Regions from separate parts of the Nanhaiella sioensis genome, predicted to be linked through region 1. Evidence: a T-box and tRNA genes for the amino acid it is inferred to sense, from the RefSeq annotation. Region 1 holds a T-box; the other holds one or more tRNA genes.
What was found. A T-box is a leader RNA that pairs with one kind of tRNA and senses whether it is charged. The one in region 1 lies ahead of ileS (isoleucine--tRNA ligase), so its partner is inferred to be a tRNA-Ile.
Positions count from the first base shown of each region.

Region 1 (7,708 bases):
GTAATATTTCCAGCTTTAATCCATTGCTGTACTTGAGAACGAGACCATTCATTTTCATGCTCTGAAATTACTTTGTCAAGCCTTTCGTTACGCTGTTCATTCGTTACAATTAACTCAATAACATCCATTAATTTTTCTCCTTCTCTCGTCCATCTAGTAGTGTATGGATAATTACCAGTATGACTCCAACAACTAATGCAGCATCTGCAATATTAAAGATTGGGTAATCATAACTAAAAATATTCGTAAAATTAATAAAATCAACAACTTCTTTTCTAAACAGACGGTCAATAAAATTACCGACGGCTCCTCCAAGCATTAATGCTAGTGCAACACGTATCAACACCTGTGTTTGAGGGAGTTTTTTCATATAATAAATAATACCAATGATGACAATCGTTGTGACAATATAAAAGAACCAAAGCTGTCCTTCCAATATACCCCAAGCCGCTCCTCTATTACGATGTGAAGTTATGTATAAAAAATTTTCTATAACTGGTAGATGATCACCATACTCCATTTTTGTAACAATCATCCACTTTGTTACTTGGTCCATTAAAATAACGATTAATGCTAAGATATAATAATACACAGAAGTACCTCCATGAAATATAATGTACTTCTGCATTTTAGCATATTGTCTTGAAAAGAAACAACGAATTCATAATAATATATTCACCAATAATGCTATTGTTAAAATAATACGGTTATATTTTAATGTATATAATTGTTTGGATAATTTACTTCATCAATTGTTCTAACAGTCGGGAAGATTCGCAGTTTGTCTAGGGGGATTCTTTTACCTGTTGATTCGCATAAGCCATAAAGGCCTAAATCAATTTTCGCTAATGCTCTATTTACATCATCTAGGTCTTCTTTGACATAATGAATAATCTCCATATGTTTCTCATCATTTAATGTACATTCGTCATCTTTATCTACTTGCCCTAACCTTGTTTCTAGTTCCAACTTTGCAAGCTCTAATTCTGCTTTTATCTCTGCTGTTTGTTCATACATACATAAACCTCCTAAGATACGAAGCAGTTGTTATTGATGACAATAGTATATGCTTATTTACAACATATCCTGTAAACTACATTTTTCCATTACATTAACGGACAACAAAGAAAACCTTAGCAGATAAAACACTGCTAAGGTTGTTCATTTATTCAGTATAATGTTCCTTAACTACCGTCGCGCACCTTGAGCATATCGTTGGATGATCTTTATCCTCACCTACTGTTTGTGAAACAACCCAACAGCGTTCACACGTCTCTCCTTCAGCTGGTGATACAACAATTGCAGTCTGATCAATTTTTTGTGCATTCGCAGGTGCATCTTCTAGCATTCCTGCAATGTTAAATCCTGAAACGATAAATAGTTGCTTCACATCTTCTTCAATGGCATTTAAGAGATGTTTAGTATCATCAGTAGTATATAATGCAATATGAGCATTTAATGATTTACCTATCACTTTTTCATTCCGAGCCACTTCTAATGCCTTTAACACATCGTCACGAAGAGACATAAATGCATCCCATTTCTCTTCAATTTGTGTAGCATTTTGTAATTCCATTGCTTCAGGCATGTCGACTAACTGCACACTTTGCTCTGATACTGTATTAATATGCGACCATACCTCGTCTGCTGTATGAGGTAGTATAGGTGCTACAAGCTTCGTAAGTGCTAATAAAGACTCATACATAACTGTTTGAATTGCACGACGGTTCATATCATTTGGTGCATCAATGTATAAAATATCCTTAGCAAAATCTAAATAGAATGAACTTAAATCAATCGTACAAAAATTATGAACATCGTGGAAAATACTCGCAAATTCATATGTTTCATAAGATTTCTTTACTTTGTTAATGATTTTGTTGAGTTTAATGAGCATATATCGATCAACTTCTCTTAAATCTTCATATGCCACTGTGTCTTTAGTTGGTTCAAAATCGAATAGATTCCCTAATAAGAAGCGGAATGTATTACGAATTTTGCGATATACTTCAGCTACTTGCTTTAATATAGCATCTGAGATGCGAACGTCTGATTGATAATCAACTGAAGCTACCCATAAGCGTAAAATATCGCCACCTAATTGTTTCATAACTTTCTCTGGAACGACAACATTCCCGATAGACTTACTCATTTTTCTACCTTCTCCATCAAGCACAAAGCCGTGGCTCAATACACCTTTATATGGAGCATGTCCAGTAACCGCAACAGATGTAGATAAGGAAGAATTAAACCAACCGCGATATTGGTCAGACCCTTCTAAATACAAATCTGCTGGACGTTGTAGGTCGTCTCTTTCGAGAAGAACGGCTTGATGAGAAGATCCTGAATCAAACCATACATCCATAATGTCTTGTTCCTTTGAAAACTTTCCATTTGGACTAGAAGGATGTGAAAAGCCTTCTGGGAGCAAGCCTTTTGCATCTTGTTCAAACCAAATATTTGAGCCGTGCTCTCTAAATAGGTCAGATACATGATTAATCGTTTCATCTGTAATAATAGGCTCTCCGTTCTCCCCATAGAACACAGGAATAGGTACACCCCAGGCACGTTGTCTAGAAATACACCAATCCCCACGATCTCTCACCATGTTATGCAAGCGGGTTTCGCCCCATTCCGGCACCCATTTTGTTTCTTTTACTGAGTTAAGTAAATCTTCTCGTATTTTATCTATTGAAGCAAACCATTGCGCTGTCGCTCTAAATATTGTAGGCTTTTTAGTTCTCCAGTCATGTGGATATGAATGCGTGATAAAATTAAGTTTGAGTAGAGCTCCAACTTCCTCTAATTTCTCAGTAATTGGCTTATTCGCTTGATCATAGAACAACCCTTCAAATCCTGGTGCCTCAGCAGTCATATAACCCATTTCATTTACAGGGCAAAGCACATCTAAACCGTATTTTTTTCCTACGATAAAGTCATCTTCCCCATGACCAGGTGCAGTATGGACACATCCAGTACCTGCATCTGTCGTTACATGATCTCCTAACATGACAAGACTATCACGCTCATAAAACGGATGTGCAGCAACGACATTCTCTAAAAGATGTCCTTTTATGGATTTTACTGTTGTCGTATTCTCCCAGCCAATTTCATTTTGTACAACTTCTAGTAAATCAGTTGCAATAACAAATTTTTGTCCATCTGCTTGAACAATACTATAATCAAGATCAGGATGAACAGTTATGCCAAGATTTGCAGGAAGAGTCCAAGGTGTCGTTGTCCAAATAATTATTTTTTCATCCCCTTGGAGTACCCCTTTCCCATGTTTTACTTCAAATGCTACATAAATAGAAGGTGATCTTTTATCTTTATATTCAATCTCAGCTTCTGCAAGAGCTGATTCACTTGATGGTGACCAATTGACAGGTTTTAAGCCTTTATAAATTAGGCCCTTTTTAGCCATTTCGCCAAATACTTTAATTTGTTGTGCTTCATACGCAGGCTCTAATGTAATATACGGATTTTCCCAATCTCCACGAACACCTAAGCGTTTAAATTGCTCGCGTTGATTATTGATTTGTTTATACGCATATTCTTCACAAAGCTTACGAAATTCAGCAATACTCATTTCCTTACGTTTTATTTTTTTATTTTTTGTTAGGGCGGTTTCTATAGGTAAACCATGTGTATCCCAACCTGGTACATATGGCGCATTATAACCGCTCATTGATTTGTAACGTACGATAAAATCTTTTAATATTTTGTTTAAAGCATGCCCCATATGAATATCACCATTTGCATATGGAGGGCCGTCATGTAGAACATATAATGGTCTATCTTTTGTCCGTTCTTGAACCATTTCATATATATGTTGCTCATCCCATTGCTGTTGAATTTGTGGCTCTCGATTCGGAAGATTTCCACGCATTGGAAAGCTTGTTTTCGGCATAAGTAATGTATCTTTATACTCCATTTTCCATTCCTCCAAAACTAACATAAAATAATTATCAAAAAGCTGTTTTCCATATGTAACTGTTTTTCGCTATAAAAGCATACAACTAGCAATCGTTGTGATACCTTGTGTTCTTTAGTATGCACAATACATTACATAGATGGCTTTTTTATTAAGAAGCTGTTTCCACATTAATTGTTGCTTTTCGTAATAAGAGCTATAGTGAAAATAACTAACGTAAATAACACCTTATCTTCTCTTCAGACTATAAAAATCATATCAGCCACATTAGTTAATCAAATTTAAGTAACAATAGGCAACAAAGTTAACGAAAAAAGCCTTATAATAACACCAAGTAACGGATCAGAGCCTAAAAAAAGACCTTCTCATCCCTAAATAGGGACGAGAAGGTCTCCCGCGGTACCACCCTTGTAGACTGTTACTTGTTATAATACAAAAAACAATTAGTCCGCTTTCTATTCGTAACGTGAATAAACGCCATTGCTTACTTTATAATTTCAGCTAGGAACTCAAGGGTGATGTTCATTCCTTTTGTTTATATCGAGCTTCCACCGTCCTCGATTCGCTTTTTATAATAAACTCGTTAAAGAATTACTGTCCCTATCATCGTCTACATTTAAAGTTATGACACATATTTAGAAATTATATGCTATCGTGCTTCAGTTAGTCAAGTCCAGTTTTCCTATTTCACAACCGATTGTGGATCTTCTTCATACTCCATTAGGCTATCCCAATCGTTATGTTGAAGCATATCAAGTTGAGCTTCTATGAGCATTTTAAAACGATTTCTAAATACTTTTGATTGCTTCTTCAATTCCTCTATTTCCAAGGTAATCTTACGAGACTTAGAAAGTGATTCATTAATTATTCTATCAGCATTCTTTTCAGCTTCCTTAATAATTAACTTTGCTTCCTTTTCAGCATTTCTTTTAACTTCCTCTGCTGTCTCTTGAGCAATAATGATTGATTTATTAAGTGTTTCTTCAATGCTTGTAAAATGGTTTATTCTCTCAGTTAAATCTGTAACCTTGTCTTCTAACTCTTTTTTTTGTCTAATTACAATTTCATAATCTTTAATAACCTGATCTAAAAATTCATTTACTTCATCTTCATCATAACCTCGGAATCCTTTACTAAATTCCTTATTATGAATATCTAATGGTGTTAAAGGCACATGTGCCACCTCCACAAAATCGTATGTATGTTTTATGACGAAAAACTCTTGTTATACACTACGTAAATGTTTTTTTAAGTTATTCGACATATTATTAATAATTCCTGCTCTTATCGCAATTTATTTTTGTATTCCCACAACAATTCGCCATTTTTCTTTTTTTGTCTTACCTTCAATTGACAAAAGCTTCCCTCTACCAACTCCACGTACAGAGATGATATCCCCTTCTTTACATTCAAATGAAGTTTGCTCGATCATTTTCCAATTCATGCGAACAAGACCATTTTTAATAAGCTGTTGAGCTTTTTGTCTAGAAATTGAGAATATTGTTGCGATCATAATATCTAGCCGAAGTGAGGATGCAGTGACTACATTTTCTCTCCACAATTCCTTACGGTTTACTATGCTTGAAAAATTAATTCTTTTAACTGAGACTTTACTCTTACCAACTGATTGGAGATTCAACTGTATATAGTTTTCGACCTCTTCTGCGACGATGAATTGAACAACACGATCCTGTATCATTACATCACCAAATTTAGCTCTTCTCATCCCTAGCCCCATTAGCGAACCTAACATTTGTGGATGTTCAATCGTTACAAATTTTTCAGGGTATCCAAGTTCAAAAATAGCAAGCTTGAAGTCATCATTACTAGGAACATAATAATCAGGATAGATAAGCGCCCTCTTTCTTTCGGTCCACTCAGCACCACCAAATAATTGCACGTGAACATCTTGATTCTCGCCTACAATAGATTTCGTAATTTCTTGTTCTCTAGGGTCTAAAAAGTCTGTAAGTTTGTAGCTATACGTATTTTGAACTGTATTCTTCCAATCTATCACCTGGTCTATAAAATTGTGCTCCTCTTTGCGAAAATGTTGGTAAATATTCATGTGCAACTCAGTCCTTATCTTGCGTAAGAAAAAGGAATCTAAGAAAGATTCCTTACATCTATACTGCTATATTAAAGTAAAAAAGAGCTAAATAAAAATTGTAAACCATAACTTGCATACCGCAATACAAGAATTGCAACGATTGGTGATATATCAATCATACCAAGAGGTGGGATTATTTTTCTAAATGGTTCTAAATAGGGTTCACAAATAGAAGTTAAAACTTGACCGATACTTGTTTCTTTTGCATTTGGAAACCAAGACATTAATATGTAAATAAAAAGAGCATAAAAATATATATCTACTGCAAATAAAATAATACTAAGTAATAGTTCCATATAAGTTTACCACCTCTGTCCTAAAGAGTCTTCATCAATTGACAACTCAGAAATTGTTCCAGAAACATCAACATTGTCAGGTGTACATAGAAAAATATTAGATCCTACCTTTTGTATATCCCCACCGAGAGCATACACTGTCCCACTTAAAAAATCAACAATTCTTTTTGCTTGGTCATGCTGGTTTCGTTGTAAATTTACTACAACAGAACGTCTATTTTTTAATTGATCAGCTATATCTTGAACTTCACTATACGCTCTTGGTTCAATTAATACGACTTTAGAAGATTTTTGTACGCTTTGTAAACTCACAATATTTTGTTTCTGATTAGCTTTTGGCTGCTTTGATACGTCTATTTCATCATCATGCTCATATTCTTCTTGCTCATCAACATAATCATATTCATCTTCAAGTGCAAAAAAGTTCTTAAACTTTGACATTATGCTCATATTGACACTCCCCTCTCACCTCGTGAACTAGCCTTTTAGACGATAATCCATATAAGCTTCCAAAATCAAACCTTTTGCTAAATACAAAAGTACTCCTCACTGTGCTCTTAATCACTGCTCATTGCCAACTAAAGAAGAACCTATACGTAAATATGTTGCCCCTTCTTCGATCGCAATTTCGTAATCATTTGACATACCCATTGATAGATCTAAACAAGGTGCATATGCTAAGGAAAGAGCTTGTACTTGTTGTTGAAGTTCTTTTAATTTATTAAAGCACAAACGAATGATTGAAACATCATCTGTATGTGGTGCCATTGTCATCAGTCCAACGATGGAAACATTTGAAAAATCTTTTATTTTTTCAATAAATGGTAATACTTCATCGGGAGACATACCATGTTTTGAGCCCTCGCCTGAAGTGTTCACCTGGATGAAACATTTAATTGGCTTTGTAGCCCGCTTTTGAATTTCTTCAGCTAACGAAAGTCTGTCTAAAGAATGGATGTAGTCAACCTTATTAATAATATTCTTTACCTTTCTCGTTTGTAACGTCCCAATAAAATGCCAGGTAACCTTTGCTCCAATTTGTTCCCATTTATCGTTGAAACCTTGATCTCTGTTCTCACCAAAATGAGTAATTCCTGCTTGTATGGCTTCTTCGACCCGTTCAACAGTTACATATTTCGTCACCGCTATGATATTTATATCATTCCTGTCACGATTAACTTTTGCAGACGCTTCGGTTATTTTTTCTTCAATAATAGCTAAATTTACCTCAACAGACAATCTGACATTATACCTCCTTCATACCAATAAAGCTCATCATTCTACCAGTCTTACCATTGTCCCGTCTGTAAGAATAAAATAACTCTTCTTGACAACTCGTACAATAATTTGAAACTTCAATATTGTCAA
Region 1 is NZ_JBKAEG010000001.1:3,819,005-3,826,712, reverse strand. It holds gene V1503_RS17865 (RluA family pseudouridine synthase) at 1-128, opposite strand, end outside; gene lspA (signal peptidase II) at 128-592, opposite strand; gene V1503_RS17855 (TraR/DksA family transcriptional regulator) at 715-1,017, opposite strand; gene ileS (isoleucine--tRNA ligase) at 1,166-3,934, opposite strand; T-box leader at 4,309-4,550, opposite strand; gene V1503_RS17845 (DivIVA domain-containing protein) at 4,617-5,108, opposite strand; gene V1503_RS17840 (YlmH family RNA-binding protein) at 5,229-6,002, opposite strand; gene V1503_RS17835 (YggT family protein) at 6,074-6,340, opposite strand; gene V1503_RS17830 (cell division protein SepF) at 6,347-6,790, opposite strand; gene V1503_RS17825 (YggS family pyridoxal phosphate-dependent enzyme) at 6,902-7,579, opposite strand; gene pgeF (peptidoglycan editing factor PgeF) at 7,587-7,708, opposite strand, start outside.

Region 2 (7,708 bases), 860 kb from region 1:
TACAACATACGGAATTAACAACTCCGCTAATTCACTATATGAATAATGGCTCCCATCAGCTTTTGTTTTCCAAGACCCAAAATGTAACTCATAAATAAAAACAGGTTTAGATTGTACGTTCTTTTGTTTTCGATTTTGCCATTTTTTATCTCTCCACTTATAGGAACTCATATTATAAACAATTGACCCTGTTTGAGGCCGTTCTTCAGAGTAAAATGCATAGGGATCTGATTTTAGTATTTTTTGATTAGACGGTGTGACAATTTCATACTTGTAAATCTCACCCGCTAAATTAACAGGCATAAAAAGATGCCATACTCCCTCATCATTTATTTTCTCAAGCTCAAAGTTTTTTCCATTCCAATCATTAAAAGTCCCTACTACACTTACGCTCTGAGCATGTGGAGCCCAAACACAAAATCGTGTTCCCTCAATGACGTCACCCTTTTGACAAATATGTGCACCGAATAGCATATGACTTTGGAATAAAGAGCCCTCATGAAATAAATGCAAATCAAAATCTGTTGGAGGCGCGCTTACTGTCAATGTATTTCCCCTCTTTTCAAAATATAGTTTTCATTAATATTAATTATTCACGAATAAAATAATAATTCCTTTTAAAATGATTCGTATTTTTACTACATCATTCTACATAATATGTCATAAAAGCTCATATCATAGTTAAAAAACGAATAATGTAAGCGCATACAATTAGAATGTTCATTTAAAATAAAAGGATATTTAATTTATTCGGTATATTTTTAAAAACGCAATTACATTTTCATATGAAGAATAACTTTACAATATTATTTATATTTGAGGGTTAATAATTACACTGAGAATGCTCACGTTGTAAAAGCAATCAAATTATCTATTCGTTTCGGAGTTACTTTCGTCCTAACCATTCATATAGTTCAAACACTATGATTCCGTAAATTAAGCACTTCGAATAAACAGTATGAATCTACCTTATGGAATGAACAAAAGGGAACTACTGTGAAGAGGAGTAAAAAAAATGACAAAGTAAAACTTCCTAAGCAAACCAATCAATCCGCCCTTCATATTTTATTTTTGTCATGCCAAACACAACACAAAAAAGACACTGCACAATGTGCAATGTCTAAATGGATGACCCGTACGGGATTCGAACCCGTGTTACCGCCGTGAAAGGGCGGTGTCTTAACCACTTGACCAACGGGCCATAATATATATAAAACTGGCGGAGAAGGAGGGATTTGAACCCTCGCGCCGCTTACGCGACCTACACCCTTAGCAGGGGCGCCTCTTCAGCCACTTGAGTACTTCTCCAATGGCTCCACAGGCAGGATTCGAACCTGCGACCGATCGGTTAACAGCCGATAGCTCTACCACTGAGCTACTGTGGAATAATGGTGGGCCTAAATGGACTCGAACCATCGACCTCACGCTTATCAGGCGTGCGCTCTAACCAGCTGAGCTATAGGCCCATTATTTGAAATGGAGCGGGTGATGAGAATCGAACTCACGACATCAGCTTGGAAGGCTGAGGTTTTACCACTAAACTACACCCGCAATTTTTTTTAGGTATATAATTTTTAAATGGGGCGACTGATGGGAATCGAACCCACGAATGTCGGAGCCACAATCCGATGCGTTAACCACTTCGCCACAACCGCCATAATATATATGTGTATTTACTAACTGAAGATTGACGGATAGAGATAATATACTCTTAACCCATAAATGGTGGCTCGGGACGGAATCGAACCGCCGACACAAGGATTTTCAGTCCTTTGCTCTACCGACTGAGCTACCGAGCCAAACAATAATAAAATTAAACTTTCTAAATAGATATAACACTTTGCTCGTCACATCTCTTTGCAAGACATTGCTCCTCTCAGAACTACATTGAAGTATCTCAAGATGTTTACGTTCTGCTCTACCGACTGAGCTACCGAGCCATTTTTTTAATAATGGCGGTCCCGACGGGAATCGAACCCGCGATCTCCTGCGTGACAGGCAGGCATGTTAACCGCTACACCACGGGACCACATTTATTCATTGGTTGCGGGGACAGGATTTGAACCTGCGACCTTCGGGTTATGAGCCCGACGAGCTACCAGACTGCTCCACCCCGCGATAATAGTAAATTTATATTTTCTCAATACACATTTCTCACGTAACCATCTTGACTTCTAAGTGCCTCTTCTTAATGTTTAACATCGGTACGCTGTTGTTATTAAGAAAATAAAAATGGCGGAGGAAGAGGGATTCGAACCCCCGCGGGCTTTGACACCCCTGTCGGTTTTCAAGACCGATCCCTTCAGCCGGACTTGGGTATTCCTCCAACATTATATGGTGGACCTTGTAGGACTCGAACCTACGACCGGACGGTTATGAGCCGTCTGCTCTAACCAGCTGAGCTAAAGGTCCTTGTTTACTTGGTAGCGGCGGAGGGGATCGAACCCCCGACCTCACGGGTATGAACCGTACGCTCTAGCCAGCTGAGCTACACCGCCAAGTTAATTTATATAAATGATATTTTATTGGTGGAGCCTAGCGGGATCGAACCGCTGACCTCCTGCGTGCAAGGCAGGCGCTCTCCCAGCTGAGCTAAGGCCCCTTAATTATTATAAGTGGTCGGGAAGACAGGATTCGAACCTGCGACCCCATGGTCCCAAACCATGTGCTCTACCAAGCTGAGCTACTTCCCGTTATTCACTAGATGGCGCGCCCGAAAGGAGTCGAACCCATAACCTTCTGATCCGTAGTCAGACGCTCTATCCAATTGAGCTACGGGCGCATCTTAGTGTAAATGGTGCCGAGGGCCGGACTTGAACCGGCACGGTAGTCACCTACCGCAGGATTTTAAGTCCTGTGTGTCTGCCAATTCCACCACCCCGGCAGCATTGGAGCGGAAGACGGGATTCGAACCCGCGACCCCCACCTTGGCAAGGTGGTGTTCTACCACTGAACTACTTCCGCTAATCTTATTAAAGTAATGCGGGTGAAGGGACTTGAACCCCCACGTCACAAGGACACTAGATCCTAAGTCTAGCGCGTCTGCCAATTCCGCCACACCCGCGTAAAATGGTGAGCCATAGAGGACTCGAACCTCTGACCCTCTGATTAAAAGTCAGATGCTCTACCAACTGAGCTAATGGCTCATAAACTAAAAAGTTTAAATATATATTATTTACTTATAACGAGACACCCAAATCTCTACATGAATACTCATGAAGCTTATCGATTTGTGCGCTGTGGTTAAGCTACGACGATAATTCGATCGTGCTCTACCAACTGAGCTAATGGCTCATAAACAAATGGTGCCGGCGAGAGGACTTGAACCCCCAACCTACTGATTACAAGTCAGTTGCTCTACCAGTTGAGCTACACCGGCTTAATATTTAATGGTGGAGGATGACGGGATCGAACCGCCGACCCCTTGCTTGTAAGGCAAGTGCTCTCCCAGCTGAGCTAATCCTCCGATATAGAAACATCATAACATGTCCTATATTTAAGTCTGGCAATGTCCTACTCTCACAGGGGGAAACCCCCAACTACCATCGGCGCTGAAGAGCTTAACTTCCGTGTTCGGTATGGGAACGGGTGTGACCTCTTCGCCATCATCACCAGGCTTATTTTATTAGCGACAAATCTTATTATACTAATTTATCGAGATTTATCAAGAGAAAATTTAACTTTTTTTAAAGTTTTTATTCCCTCAAAACTAGATAATAGACATTCATTGAACAAAGCTTGCTCTGCATTTCTAACTTGGTTAAGTCCTCGATCTATTAGTATCTGTCAGCTCCACGTGTCACCACGCTTCCACCTCAGACCTATCAACCTCGTCATCTTCGAGGGATCTTACTAGCTTACGCTATGGGAAATCTCATCTTGAGGGGGGCTTCATGCTTAGATGCTTTCAGCACTTATCCCTTCCACACATAGCTACCCAGCTATGCCCTTGGCAGGACAACTGGTACACCAGCGGTGTGTCCATCCCGGTCCTCTCGTACTAAGGACAGCTCCTCTCAAATTTCCTACGCCCACGACGGATAGGGACCGAACTGTCTCACGACGTTCTGAACCCAGCTCGCGTACCGCTTTAATGGGCGAACAGCCCAACCCTTGGGACCGACTACAGCCCCAGGATGCGATGAGCCGACATCGAGGTGCCAAACCTCCCCGTCGATGTGGACTCTTGGGGGAGATAAGCCTGTTATCCCCGGGGTAGCTTTTATCCGTTGAGCGATGGCCCTTCCATGCGGAACCACCGGATCACTAAGCCCGACTTTCGTCCCTGCTCGACTTGTAGGTCTCGCAGTCAAGCTCCCTTATGCCTTTGCACTCTTCGAATGATTTCCAACCATTCTGAGGGAACCTTTGGGCGCCTCCGTTACTTTTTAGGAGGCGACCGCCCCAGTCAAACTGCCCACCTGACACTGTCTCCCGAAGCGATTAGCTCCGTAGGTTAGAATTTCAATACAGCCAGGGTAGTATCCCACCGACGCCTCCACCGAAGCTAGCGCTCCGGTTTCTACGGCTCCTACCTATCCTGTACAAGCTGTACCAAAATTCAATATCAGGCTACAGTAAAGCTCCACGGGGTCTTTCCGTCCTGTCGCGGGTAACCTGCATCTTCACAGGTACTATAATTTCACCGAGTCTCTCGTTGAGACAGTGCCCAGATCGTTACACCTTTCGTGCGGGTCGGAACTTACCCGACAAGGAATTTCGCTACCTTAGGACCGTTATAGTTACGGCCGCCGTTTACTGGGGCTTCGATTCAGAGCTTCTCCTTACGGATAACCCCTCCTCTTAACCTTCCAGCACCGGGCAGGTGTCAGCCCCTATACTTCGCCTTGCGGCTTCGCAGAGACCTGTGTTTTTGCTAAACAGTCGCCTGGGCCTTTTCACTGCGGCTTCTCAGGGCTATTCACCCTAAAAAGCACCCCTTCTCCCGAAGTTACGGGGTCATTTTGCCGAGTTCCTTAACGAGAGTTCTCTCGCTCACCTTAGGATTCTCTCCTCGCCTACCTGTGTCGGTTTGCGGTACGGGCACCTCTCACCTCGCTAGAGGCTTTTCTTGGCAGTGTGGAATCAGGAACTTCGGTACTATATTTCCCTCGCCATCACAGCTCAGCCTTTATGACAAGCGGATTTACCTACTTGTCAGCCTAACTGCTTGGACGCACATATCCAACAGTGCGCTTACCCTATCCTTCTGCGTCCCCCCATTGCTCAAATGGTGAGGAGGTGGTACAGGAATCTCAACCTGTTGTCCATCGCCTACGCCTTTCGGCCTCGGCTTAGGTCCCGACTTACCCTGAGCGGACGAGCCTTCCTCAGGAAACCTTAGGCATTCGGTGGAGGGGATTCTCACCCCTCTTTCGCTACTCATACCGGCATTCTCACTTCTAAGCGCTCCACCAGTCCTCTCGGTCTAGCTTCGCTGCACTTAGAACGCTCTCCTACCACTGTCCGTAAGGACAGTCCACAGCTTCGGTGATACGTTTAGCCCCGGTACATTTTCGGCGCAGAGTCACTCGACCAGTGAGCTATTACGCACTCTTTAAATGGTGGCTGCTTCTAAGCCAACATCCTGGTTGTCTATGCAACTCCACATCCTTTTCCACTTAACGTATACTTTGGGACCTTAGCTGGTGGTCTGGGCTGTTTCCCTTTCGACTACGGATCTTATCACTCGCAGTCTGACTCCCAAGTATAAGTCTTTGGCATTCGGAGTTTGACTGAATTCGGTAACCCGTTGGGGGCCCCTAGTCCAATCAGTGCTCTACCTCCAAGACTCTTCACTTGAGGCTAGCCCTAAAGCTATTTCGGAGAGAACCAGCTATCTCCAAGTTCGATTGGCATTTCACCCCTACCCACACCTCATCCCCGCACTTTTCAACGTGCGTGGGTTCGGGCCTCCATTCAGTGTTACCTGAACTTCACCCTGGACATGGGTAGATCACTTGGTTTCGGGTCTACGACCACGTACTATTTCGCCCTATTCAGACTCGCTTTCGCTGCGGCTCCGTCTCTTCAACTTAACCTTGCACGGGATCGTAACTCGCCGGTTCATTCTACAAAAGGCACGCCATCACCCATTAACGGGCTCTGACTACTTGTAGGCACACGGTTTCAGGATCTCTTTCACTCCCCTTCCGGGGTGCTTTTCACCTTTCCCTCACGGTACTGGTTCACTATCGGTCACTAGGGAGTATTTAGCCTTGGGAGATGGTCCTCCCAGCTTCCGACGGGATTTCACGTGTCCCGCCGTACTCAGGATCCACTCTGGAGGGAACGAAGTTTCAACTACAGGGTTGTTACCTTCTTCGACGGACCTTTCCAGATCGCTTCGTCTACTCCGTTCCTTTGTAACTCCGTATAGAGTGTCCTACAACCCCAAGAGGCAAGCCTCTTGGTTTGGGCTTATTCCGTTTCGCTCGCCGCTACTCAGGAAATCGCTTTTGCTTTCTCTTCCTCCGGGTACTTAGATGTTTCAGTTCCCCGGGTCTGCCTTCAATACCCTATGTATTCAGATATTGATACTGCTCCATTACGAACAGTGGGTTTCCCCATTCGGATATCTCCGGATCGATGCTTACTTACAGCTCCCCGAAGCATTTCGGTGTTAGTCCCGTCCTTCATCGGCTCCTAGTGCCAAGGCATTCACCGTGCGCCCTTTCTAACTTAACCTTAAATAAATGATAAGCGGCAGATTACTGCGTTGTCTTCGCTTCCTCCGTTGCTCACGTACCCAAAAACGTACGCTCCGCTACTCGGAAACTCGACGCCTTGTACTCTTTGCTTCTCATTAATTTTTAAACAAATGATCAACTTCGAATCTCATCGTCAGCTTCGTTCTTCCACTGCTCATGTATGCAAGATACACTCCGCTGCTCCAGAACTTTGCTTCCTCGACCTTCTCGTTGCTAATTTGCTTTTTTTATTTGACCAACGGTCAAACCGTCATCAAATAATGAAAAAAGATTTTCACTTTCTTCAATGAATGTGTCGTTATTATCTAGTTTTCAAGGAACATCGGTAAAAAATAGCCATCGAATTTCTTCGTCAGCTTGTTGTTTACCTTCTTCATTTTGAGAGAATGTTCTCTCAAAACTAAACAAAAACAAAAGCGTCTTTTTATATGAAGTCTAGCTTCACATATTTCCTTAGAAAGGAGGTGATCCAGCCGCACCTTCCGATACGGCTACCTTGTTACGACTTCACCCCAATCATCTGTCCCACCTTAGGCGGCTGGCTCCTTACGGTTACCCCACCGACTTCGGGTGTTACAAACTCTCGTGGTGTGACGGGCGGTGTGTACAAGGCCCGGGAACGTATTCACCGCGGCATGCTGATCCGCGATTACTAGCGATTCCGGCTTCATGCAGGCGAGTTGCAGCCTGCAATCCGAACTGAGAATGGTTTTATGGGATTCGCTTAACCTCGCGGTTTTGCTGCCCTTTGTACCATCCATTGTAGCACGTGTGTAGCCCAGGTCATAAGGGGCATGATGATTTGACGTCATCCCCACCTTCCTCCGGTTTGTCACCGGCAGTCACCTTAGAGTGCCCAACTTAATGCTGGCAACTAAGATCAAGGGTTGCGCTCGTTGCGGGACTTAACCCAACATCTCACGACACGAGCTGACGACAACCATGCACCACCTGTCACTCTGTCCCCCGAAGGGGAACGCCCTATCTCTAGGGTTGGC
Region 2 is NZ_JBKAEG010000001.1:2,961,018-2,968,725, reverse strand. It holds gene glgB (1,4-alpha-glucan branching protein GlgB) at 1-546, opposite strand, end outside; tRNA gene V1503_RS13770 (tRNA-Glu) at 1,130-1,201, opposite strand; tRNA gene V1503_RS13765 (tRNA-Ser) at 1,218-1,308, opposite strand; tRNA gene V1503_RS13760 (tRNA-Asn) at 1,311-1,385, opposite strand; tRNA gene V1503_RS13755 (tRNA-Ile) at 1,390-1,466, opposite strand; tRNA gene V1503_RS13750 (tRNA-Gly) at 1,478-1,551, opposite strand; tRNA gene V1503_RS13745 (tRNA-His) at 1,580-1,655, opposite strand; tRNA gene V1503_RS13740 (tRNA-Phe) at 1,724-1,799, opposite strand; tRNA gene V1503_RS13735 (tRNA-Asp) at 1,954-2,029, opposite strand; tRNA gene V1503_RS13730 (tRNA-Met) at 2,042-2,118, opposite strand; tRNA gene V1503_RS13725 (tRNA-Ser) at 2,234-2,326, opposite strand; tRNA gene V1503_RS13720 (tRNA-Ile) at 2,336-2,412, opposite strand; tRNA gene V1503_RS13715 (tRNA-Met) at 2,422-2,498, opposite strand; tRNA gene V1503_RS13710 (tRNA-Ala) at 2,527-2,602, opposite strand; tRNA gene V1503_RS13705 (tRNA-Pro) at 2,617-2,693, opposite strand; tRNA gene V1503_RS13700 (tRNA-Arg) at 2,706-2,782, opposite strand; tRNA gene V1503_RS13695 (tRNA-Leu) at 2,796-2,884, opposite strand; tRNA gene V1503_RS13690 (tRNA-Gly) at 2,890-2,964, opposite strand; tRNA gene V1503_RS13685 (tRNA-Leu) at 2,982-3,064, opposite strand; tRNA gene V1503_RS13680 (tRNA-Lys) at 3,071-3,146, opposite strand; tRNA gene V1503_RS13675 (tRNA-Thr) at 3,304-3,379, opposite strand; tRNA gene V1503_RS13670 (tRNA-Val) at 3,391-3,466, opposite strand; rRNA gene rrf (5S ribosomal RNA) at 3,501-3,616, opposite strand; rRNA gene V1503_RS13660 (23S ribosomal RNA) at 3,757-6,687, opposite strand; rRNA gene V1503_RS13655 (16S ribosomal RNA) at 7,168-7,708, opposite strand, start outside.
Region 2: it has a tRNA-Ile gene. The T-box ahead of ileS (isoleucine--tRNA ligase) is inferred to sense a tRNA for this amino acid. The anticodon was not compared.